DNA from 4 places in the Pseudarthrobacter sp. As-47 genome. Region 4 is predicted to be linked to each of the others. Evidence: riboswitches for the same ligand, from Rfam matches in the RefSeq annotation. Region 4 holds a riboswitch; each other region holds the start of a gene.
What was found. A riboswitch is a leader RNA that binds a small molecule or an ion and turns the genes downstream of it on or off. The one in region 4 is predicted to bind cyclic di-AMP.
Positions count from the first base shown of each region.

Region 1: linked by a shared signal. The riboswitch ahead of AC4BCK_RS21105 (M23 family metallopeptidase) and the one ahead of AC4BCK_RS00780 (M23 family metallopeptidase) in region 4 are both predicted to bind cyclic di-AMP.
Region 2: linked by a shared signal. The riboswitch ahead of AC4BCK_RS09245 (NlpC/P60 family protein) and the one ahead of AC4BCK_RS00780 (M23 family metallopeptidase) in region 4 are both predicted to bind cyclic di-AMP.
Region 3: linked by a shared signal. The riboswitch ahead of AC4BCK_RS08895 (M23 family metallopeptidase) and the one ahead of AC4BCK_RS00780 (M23 family metallopeptidase) in region 4 are both predicted to bind cyclic di-AMP.

Region 1 covers NZ_JBYZMU010000002.1:43,628-45,820, reverse strand. Annotated here, with positions in the region: gene AC4BCK_RS21115 (DUF305 domain-containing protein) at 1-233, opposite strand, end outside; gene AC4BCK_RS21110 (thioredoxin-like domain-containing protein) at 233-817, opposite strand; cyclic di-AMP (ydaO/yuaA leader) riboswitch at 1,095-1,269, shown strand; gene AC4BCK_RS21105 (M23 family metallopeptidase) at 1,273-2,157, shown strand.
Region 2 covers NZ_CM177088.1:1,992,509-1,994,701, forward strand. Annotated here, with positions in the region: cyclic di-AMP (ydaO/yuaA leader) riboswitch at 677-870, shown strand; gene AC4BCK_RS09245 (NlpC/P60 family protein) at 874-1,659, shown strand; gene AC4BCK_RS09250 (hypothetical protein) at 2,000-2,193, shown strand, end outside.
Region 3 covers NZ_CM177088.1:1,928,931-1,931,123, forward strand. Annotated here, with positions in the region: cyclic di-AMP (ydaO/yuaA leader) riboswitch at 313-499, shown strand; gene AC4BCK_RS08895 (M23 family metallopeptidase) at 931-1,293, shown strand; gene AC4BCK_RS08900 (MFS transporter) at 1,653-2,193, shown strand, end outside.
Region 4 covers NZ_CM177088.1:159,157-161,349, forward strand. Annotated here, with positions in the region: gene AC4BCK_RS00775 (DUF305 domain-containing protein) at 1-330, opposite strand, end outside; gene AC4BCK_RS00780 (M23 family metallopeptidase) at 336-1,157, opposite strand; cyclic di-AMP (ydaO/yuaA leader) riboswitch at 1,162-1,335, opposite strand; gene AC4BCK_RS00785 (cytochrome c oxidase assembly protein) at 1,522-2,193, opposite strand, start outside.

The DNA of each region.
Region 1 (2,193 bases), on a different replicon from region 4:
TAGGCCAGCTGGCCTATTTCGGGGTCCTCGGTGCGGTCCCGGACCGTCAAGCTCATGTCCACGGCCTGGAGATGGTGGGTCTGCATATCCCGGGCGAACCCGGCCTCCGGGCTGCCTTCGCCTGGGACTCCGGTCCGCGCAGTCAGGCGTCCAACCGCCCACCCGGCGAGCAAGACCAACACCAGCGCGGCACCGGCAGCGGTAACGCGCCAAAACATAGATTTTGCCGTCATCACTTGCGCCCAGGGGCGTCCAGTCCCCCCGTGCAAGTGGCTCCAGGCTCGGGTGCATCCGGTGACTGCCAGTATTTGGAGACAAAAAGTTCGATCCGCTCGTCCTCTGGCGAGTCAACCCCGACCTGCGCTCCCCAAGCTGTGAGCATGATGGGCGAGCTGGTTCCTTCCAAGGGCGAGAGCACGGCATAGGTGTCAGGAAGTGCGCCCTGCAGTGCTTCGGCCTGCGCAGCGGTGATCCTTGCCGGGTCGTACGTGGCCCAGATGGCCCCGTGCTCGAGTGCGTGGACAGCATTCTCGTCCGGTACCGGCTGGCCGTAGACGCCGCAGTTGAGCCAGACCGGCGAGTGGTCCCCACCAACCGGCGGAGCCTGTTGATAGCTGACCGGGTCCTTGACATGGTTCGCGCTGAGGCCGCTGAAAGTCTGCAGGCCGGTAACCTCAATGTCCCCACGGGCCTGCGGCGCTGGATCGTTCACCAGGGCGAGCAGGACCAGGCCGACCACCACTCCGACCGCTGTAAGGGAACCGATCACGGCGGCGATCCTGCGTCTCGTAGCCCGCCGCGCCTGCTGTGCCTTCACCAATGCCAGTTTGGCAGCGCCGTCTTGACGTGCCTGTTTGGATGACTTGCCGCTCGTCATAAGGAACCTCGTGGAGCGGTGCAAGGGTTATGTTGCATGTCTTCTGTTTCCATTCTGCCTGCCCGGGACGGGCCGTACCGCTGATCCGGGCGCTGGATGTGATGTTCTTCCCTCCAGTGTTGACCTTCCCCCGCGGTGGAAGGTCAATACTGGGGTGGAAATGCCATCAACAGGGTGTTTCCCGGGCGGTGCGCCGAACTCTGCCAGCCGGCCGGCCCATTCAAGTTCACCTGGCAGAGGTGGGGAACCCATCAGTGACGGCCCTTCGGCCGTCTTGGGGTGAAGCCCCTGAACCGCTATGCAGCCATGTCCGGTGCGTGCGGGCAGGGGCCGGGTTATTGTTCCTGACCCGAATCCGACAGCTAACCCCGCAGGCGCCGGCAGAAGGACATTTTGTGAACATCCACACTCCTGCCGGGGACTCCCCTGTGCCCGGTACGCACCCGCCCGCCACGGCAAGGCCCGCCAGTGGGCGGCGCCGCGCCGCACCACTTCAGGGCAGGCGCCGGGCGGACCCGTCCGCTGACGGGTCATCACGCCACCGTGGACGCAAGGCCGCGCTGGCAGTCATTGCCTCCAGCGTAGCCCTGACAGCGTCGCTGGCCTCCGCCCACGCAACCACCCCGCGCGCCACTACCCTCCCCCAAACACAAGCAGCAGGAACCACCGCGCCAGCGGATTATGTGCCCGTGGCTGCCGCCGCCGGAGCGCAGCTGAACTTCGAACGGACCGAGGTGACAACCAGCCCAAGCCCTGCTGCTCCGCCGCAACAAAAGACGCATGCCGCAGAAACAGCTTCCCCCGACAAGGCAACAGCACCCCCGCAGGGTTCCGTAAAGGCGGCTCCAGCTCCCCCGCAGGTTTCCGTAAAGGCGGCTCCAGCGCCGGGAGCCAGGCTCAGCTCCCCGGTACTAAATCCGGTGACCAATTCTCCATTTGGATACAGGACCAATCCGCTGACCGGGTCGGCAGGTGAACTGCACACCGGCCAGGACTTTGCCGCCGGCTGCGGCACGGAAGTCTTCAGCGCCGGCAAGGGCACAGTCATCGAAGCGGGATTCAGCCCCTACGGCGGCGGCAACCGCATTGTCATTGAGCATGGGAACGGCCTCCAAACGACCTACAACCACCTCGAAACGATCGGTGTACAGATAAACCAAGCGGTCGAAACCGGCTCGCGGATCGGGATTGCCGGTACAACCGGCAACTCCACCGGCTGCCATCTGCACTTCGAAGTTGTTGTCAACGGCCAGACAGTCGATCCCTCGGCCTGGTTGTAAATACCGGCGCCAGCGCCTCCGGTTCTGCCGCATACC
Region 2 (2,193 bases), 1.8 Mb from region 4:
CCGTCGTGGCCGCCGCCGTGAGGCTGGGTGTGGTCTTCCATGGTTCCTCCTTGAGAGGAGACTCCGCCTCATCCCGGAAGGTTCGCTGCGCGGGAGGCTGGAGAAGTTAGTTGCCGATGAGTGTGTAGCCGGCGCAGGTGACAGCCTCAGGCACAGCGGAACTGTCGGCTTGCTGCCGACAATCAGTCGGGAACGGCCGCCCCGGAACGAGGTCAAAAGAGGCCGATTCCACACCCTCAAGGGCGGGGACACGGCCTTCCGGACGGTCTGCACGCAATGTTCGCAGGTCAGACCCTCCACTGCGAATTCGGCGTTACTGGCGCCGGCAGCCGTGGCTTATCCGGAAGAGGCTTGGGTTGGGCAGCAGCTGCAACAAGTAGCGGCTGAGACGGGGGGCGGTTCAGCGGTTTCAGTTCCACGCATGTCAGTTTCCATTCCTTGAAAATGAAAATGAAAATGAAGATGAAGGCGATGGGCGCTGGGGTTGAACGGCTGTGAAAGGCGGCGCGGTGGGACATACCACTTTACGGACAACACCTCGAATAAACCCCCTGGGGGTATATCGGCAAGTGCAAAGTAAGAACATGCCGCCCGGTCCGTTATGCAAATGTGACAAGTGGGGCTGCTGTGACGTAGGGTCTAAAGCCGTGCCGGTTTCTCCGAAGGCGGCATTCCCTCGCAGACTTGCCTAACTCTGCCGCTGCCCGGGATCCGTTCGCAAATTCGTCCGGCAGAGACGGGGAACCCATATTGGCCTGCTTCCGGCAGACCTTGGGGTGAAGCCGTGCCTGGTGCATTCGTGCATCACCACGGCCGGGTGTCTCCCATCCGAATCCGACAGCTAACCTCGCAGGCAGTGGGAGAGGCCCTTTCATGCCCATTCGCAAAGTTCACGGCCGCCGTCGCGCGGTCCCCGTCCACACGAACGCCTTCGCAGTCCTGACAAAGTCCGTCGCTGACAACGTCGGCGGTGTGGGCCGCCAGGCCGCCGTCATTGCAGCCGCTTCCGGCCTCGTGCTGACCAGCGGTATTGCCGCCCAGGCAGCAGACGCCCCAACCCAGCGTGAAGCGGAGCCGGCATCGGCAACAAACCTGGAAGTCGCCAGCCAGGTACAAACCCCGCTCAGCGCGGACGCTACAGTCCAGATCACCTTCGAGCGTCCTGTCGTGAAGACAACCGCAGCGCCTGTGGTGGAAGCACCCAAGCCCGTTGAGGCCCCCAAGGCCGCCGTTGCCGCGGCGCCTGTTGTTGCGAAGGCAGCTGCTGCTGCCCCGGCCAAGGCCCAGATCACCGTTACCCCTGCTGCTGCCGCTCCTGTTGCAGCACCGGCAGCCGGCGGGATCAACGCCACCATGGTCTCCTCCGCCTACGCCCAGATCGGCATGATCCAGGACTGCACACGACTGGTCGAGAACGCGCTCAATGCTGCAGGGATCCCCGTGGGCGACCTCGGCCCGATGCAGTTCATGAACTACGGCACCGTTGTCTCCGATCCGCAGCCCGGTGACATGGTCATGCAGCCCGGCCACGTAGGCATCTACGTCGGCAACGGCCAGGTCCTCAGCTCCGGCCTCAACGGAAAGAACGAAACAGCCGTCCACCCCCTGACCTGGATGACCTCCAAGGGTGCCGTCACCTTCGTCCGCCCAGGCAAATAAAAAACCGCTGAAGGCCGGTGATTCAATGCCTTGGGGGCAATGAATCACCGGCCTTCGGCGTATCCCGGCCGGGTCAAATCCGCAGCCCGGATGTTGGACCCATCCCCCAGAGCATGGAGGATTCACTAAGTGCTGTAACGTCGGATGCGCTGAGCGCCAGCTGTAGCAGCCCGGCCATCGCGCCGAGCCTTGCTTTTCCTCAGCGGCCGCTTTTTAAAAGGGATACATGAACGCCAACACTCCAAGCCAGAACTCTGCCGCTGTTCCTCAGCCTGGTGGTGACCCTGTTCGTCCACATGGTATGCCCCTCGGAGCGCGTCGACTCGTGCTCATCGGAGGCTTGTGCATTCCGATCGGCCTGGTAGCGGGGCCCTTCCTCTTCGGCATCCAGATCATCGCCGTGGCCGGCATTGTGGCAGTGAGTGTCGCTCTATCTCACGGGAACGGCAAGGCATGGTTCACGCGGTGGCCACGCCTGACAACTGCCGCCGGCGTGGCCTGGATTGCGGCCACGATTGCTTACTGGCTGACCAT
Region 3 (2,193 bases), 1.8 Mb from region 4:
TGCAGCCGCGAAGCCTTGGAAGCGGCTGGCACTTTGATGTCCAGTCTGGGGATGTACCTTTCCCGCGCAGCGCTGGCTGTGCTGATAGGGATGGCGTTCGTGTTTCTTAGGATAGGAGGCCCGCTCGAATGGCTTGGCCGCGCGGCCAACAAGTAGGACGAGGAGAGCCGGACCTGTCCACCAAAAAAGAATCCGTGGCACCATTTTCTCTCCCGCCGCTGCCGCCATCGGTCTGGGATAACGAATTTGTAACTTATGCGAACCGTCGTTAGTCTTGGTATGCATACCCCTACCGGTATGCATGGGCCGCTACGCCAAACCCCGCCGGCGGCCGATGACCATGACCTTCTCAAGGCGGGCGCGGAGGATCCACTTACGGCGCGCGAGAGCGCACCTTGGGGTGAAGCTACTTGGCGGCTGCGTTAGCGCGCGTCCCCAGCAGCCGGACAGTCCACTCGTCCGAATCCGACAGCTAACTTCGCCGGCGCCGAGAGGACCACTATCTTGTCTGCCCAGCCCAGACACGGCCGTCGCCGTGCCCTTCCTGCTCCCGGGCCGCGCCGCCGACTCCGTCTCCATGACGCTGCCGTTCTGCTCCGCAGCCAAAAGTGGGGTGTTTCAGCCGCCGTCACGGGAATGATTGCCCTGACTGCCCTTTCGGCCGCGCAGGCCGACTCGGGTGCTCGCGCCGAGGTTCCGGGCCAGATCACCACATCCGCGATTCCTGACTTTGAGGCTGCAGTATCTGCAGCGCCGAGCGCGGTCTTGACCTTTGACCGCCCGGCAGTTACGTCCCAGCCCGCCCCAACTCCTGCACCGGCAGCACCGGTGGAGGCCGCCGGAACGGTTGCGGCACCGGCCCCTGTGGCACCGGCGGCTAAGGCCGCCCCGAGCGCGCAGTCCAAGGGCCTGAGAGCCCCACTGGCCGCCATGAACGTGAGCTCGCCTTTCGGATTTCGTGTCAGCCCCATTACGGGAGCTGCAGGGGAACTGCATACCGGCATCGACCTGACAGGAGCATGCTCGACGGCGGTGTCCGCTGCCGGTGGAGGGAAAGTCGTGGAGGCAGGCTGGAGCCCGTATGGCGGCGGCAACCGGATCGTTGTGGACCACGGCAACGGGTTGAAGACCACCTATAACCACCTGGCCAGCATTGGTGTTTCTGTTGGGCAAACAGTCGCGCAGGGCCAACAGATTGCGGGCGTTGGTACGACCGGGGCGTCAACTGGCTGCCATCTTCATTTCGAGGTCATGGTGAACGGAACGACCGTCAATCCCTCCGCCTACATCTGATAGCGGACCGGACTTCCTGCTTCGAATCCGTCGGATCGCAGTTGTTTTGATGAAAAGCAGACCCGCACTGTCAGCAACCTTCCGAACACCGGACCCTGTTGTGTAGGGTCAGGGCGCTCCCTGGCTTCCTCGGAGGTGGGGACTGTCTTTCGCGCGCTTCGTACAGGTTCTGGGACCAGTCAAATTCGGCGGCCGCGTCCTGCTGCAGTCCCTCGTCAAAGAGTCTTCGGCCGCGGACCGAGGGCCCGCTTACAAGTCGTAGCGGTCAGCGGTCCTAACAGCCTGAAGTTCGGCATTCACTCCGGTCACGTACTATAAGTGCATACACGCGCACTTTTGCATTCAAGGTGTCGGGCCGGATGTTGTCTGTTCTGAGGAATGTCACGTACGGGCGGCTGTTCGTGGCGCAGATCGTGGCGCTGATCGGCACGGGCCTGCTGACGGTGGCTTTGGGGCTGCTGGCGTATGACCTGGCAGGCAGCAATGCCGGGGCCGTTCTCGGTACGGCGTTGACTATCAAGATGCTGGCCTACGTGGGCCTCGCCCCGGTAATCAACGCCCTGGTGGCGCGGTGGCCAAAGAAGCGGGTCCTGATCGGGGCGGATCTGATCCGGGCAGGAATGGCGTTGTGCCTGCCCTTCATCACCGATGTCTGGCAGATCTACGTGGTGATCTTCCTGCTTCAGTCAGCCTCTGCGACGTTCACCCCGGCGTTCCAGTCCCTTATCCCCACGATCCTCACCGACGAGCGGGATTACACCCGGGCCCTGTCGCTGTCCCGGCTGGCCTACGACATGGAAGCGCTCGTCAGCCCGGCCGCGGCGGCGCTGCTGCTGACCGTGCTCAGCTACAACAACCTGTTCCTCGGCACCGTCGCCGGATTCCTGTTCTCTGCCTTTA
Region 4 (2,193 bases):
GGACAGTCCCCAGTCCTGCAGCCAAGCGAACATCTGCCCGTTCTGATGCTGCTGCGCGGTGGCGATGTCGTAGGCGACCGCCCGGACCTCGGGGTGGTCGGACTTGTCCCGAATCAGCATTGCCATCTCCACCGCCTGGGCATGATGGGTCTGCATATCCCGGGCAAATCCGGCGTCCGGGCCGGAGTCCGGGACGAGTGCGGGCGCCGCGGAAAGCCGGCCCAAAGCGAAGAAGCCCAGCGCGGTGAGGGCCACTACTATGAAGAAAACAGCCCAAAGCCGCTTCCGGTGCATTGGTGACGTTGCCGGCGCCTGGTCGCCCGGTTCCATGAGGGTCACGGCCGGAGCCAGCCCTGGGGATCCACCGTCACGCCGTCGCGGACGATTTCGAAGTGCAGGTGGCATCCGGTGGAGTTTCCGGTTGTTCCGGCCCCGCCGAGCCGCTGGCCCTTGGCCACCACAGAACCGACGGAGACCTCTATTGAGGACAGATGGTTGTACGTGCTTTTCATCCCATTGCCATGATCGACAACGATGCGGTTTCCGCCGCCGTTCTGGGACCATCCAGCTTCCACGACGGTCCCCGAGCCGGCCGTGAACACTGCCGTCTGGCACGAAGCCACCAGATCCAGCCCGGTATGCAATTCACCGGACGCGCCCGTGATCGGGCTCGTCCGGAACCCGAACGGAGAGGAAATGGACATGCTGGCCAGCGGAGCGCCCAGGGTGGTATCCACGGGCACAACCGTTGGCGGTGCCGCCGCTGCAGCGGAAGGAACTGCGGAGGGGGTCCCGGCGGTGGATCCTGTTGCGGCAGGCGCGGGCGTCTCAGGCCGTTCGGCCGGACGGGTCCCGACGTCAGTGCGCGGATAAGTGATGACCGCCTGTTCCTGCGCTGTTATGGCCGGGGCTGCCTCCACAGCGGCCGGCTCGGCGGCGGGAACGGTGCCGGCGGCAATAAGCCCGGCATGCGCGGCGGGTATGCCGGCTGCAAGCATCACGACGGCGGCAAAAGCGGAGGCCCCGGGAAGCCAGACAGGGCGCGGGGACGGGGCCACGGGACGGACGGCGCGGCGCGCAGTTCTGGCAGCACCGGCGCGGCGCCGGGAGCGGTCACTGGGCAGAGCGCGGCGGCGGCCATGGAGGGAGGAGGGCACAGCGGAATCCTTTCGGGTCGCCTGCGAAGTTAGCTGTCGGGTTCGGGCCAAGGAGAAAGCCCGGACGCCCCGTGGAGCCGGCCCTCGTGGCCCGGCACAGTGTGCGTCTTCACCCCAAGGCAGCAAGCTGCCGTTTGTGGGTCCTCCGCCCCCGCCGTTCATGTTCGGATCTGACACCGCCGGCGGGGCTGAGCGTGCGGCGTCGAGGGCTCAATACAGGAAAGCCTGAACTAACGTTACCTAAGAAAACCTAATTATCACAATCTGATAACAGCAGCAAGGAAGGCGCAGTTCTACGCTTCGTAAAATTCATCTGCAGATATCTTCATATGACCAGGCCCGCGGGTCAAGTTGACCGGGCCCTTTATCGGCGACGGGGTTCAGGTCTGTCTGCCAGCTGCTGCAGGTAGCTGTTGTAGGCGTCCAGCTCCGGGGTTCCTCCGGTGAGCTCGGCCCGCTCAATTCTGGCGTTGGATCTGGCTTCCTCACGCTGCCAGCGGACCAGGATGAACATCAGCAGAAGCACTCCGGGTAATTCCCCGTAGGACCATGCCAATCCGCCGGCTACGCCCTGGTCCGTCATGGGGTTGATGTTCCAGCTCGCAGGCGGCGCGGCGAAGAATTTAACCATGGGAGTGGTGGCCATCATGATGACCACCCCGAAGAACGCGTGCAACGGCATCTCCGCGAAGATATCGATCATCCGTCCGAAGTGGGTTTGGCGGCTCGGCAGCGGGTCAGCGGAAATCAACGGCACGGTGAAGAGGATCCCGGAGATCAGGAACAGCAGTTCCAGGCCGACGTGGCCGTACCAGTTTGGCAGCAGCAGGTCCGCCAGACCGGAGAAGTACACGCCGTAAAAGCTGAGCAGGAACAGCGGGACCATGAAGGCCGGGTGAATAGCAACGCGTCCCCATCGGGAACGCAGGCCCCATAGCGCGGCTTGGAGGACGCGGCGGCCCAGCCTGCCGTGGGGTGTTGCCCGCAACAGCAGTGTTCCTGGTGATCCGATGACCAGCAGCGGCGGAACGGCCAT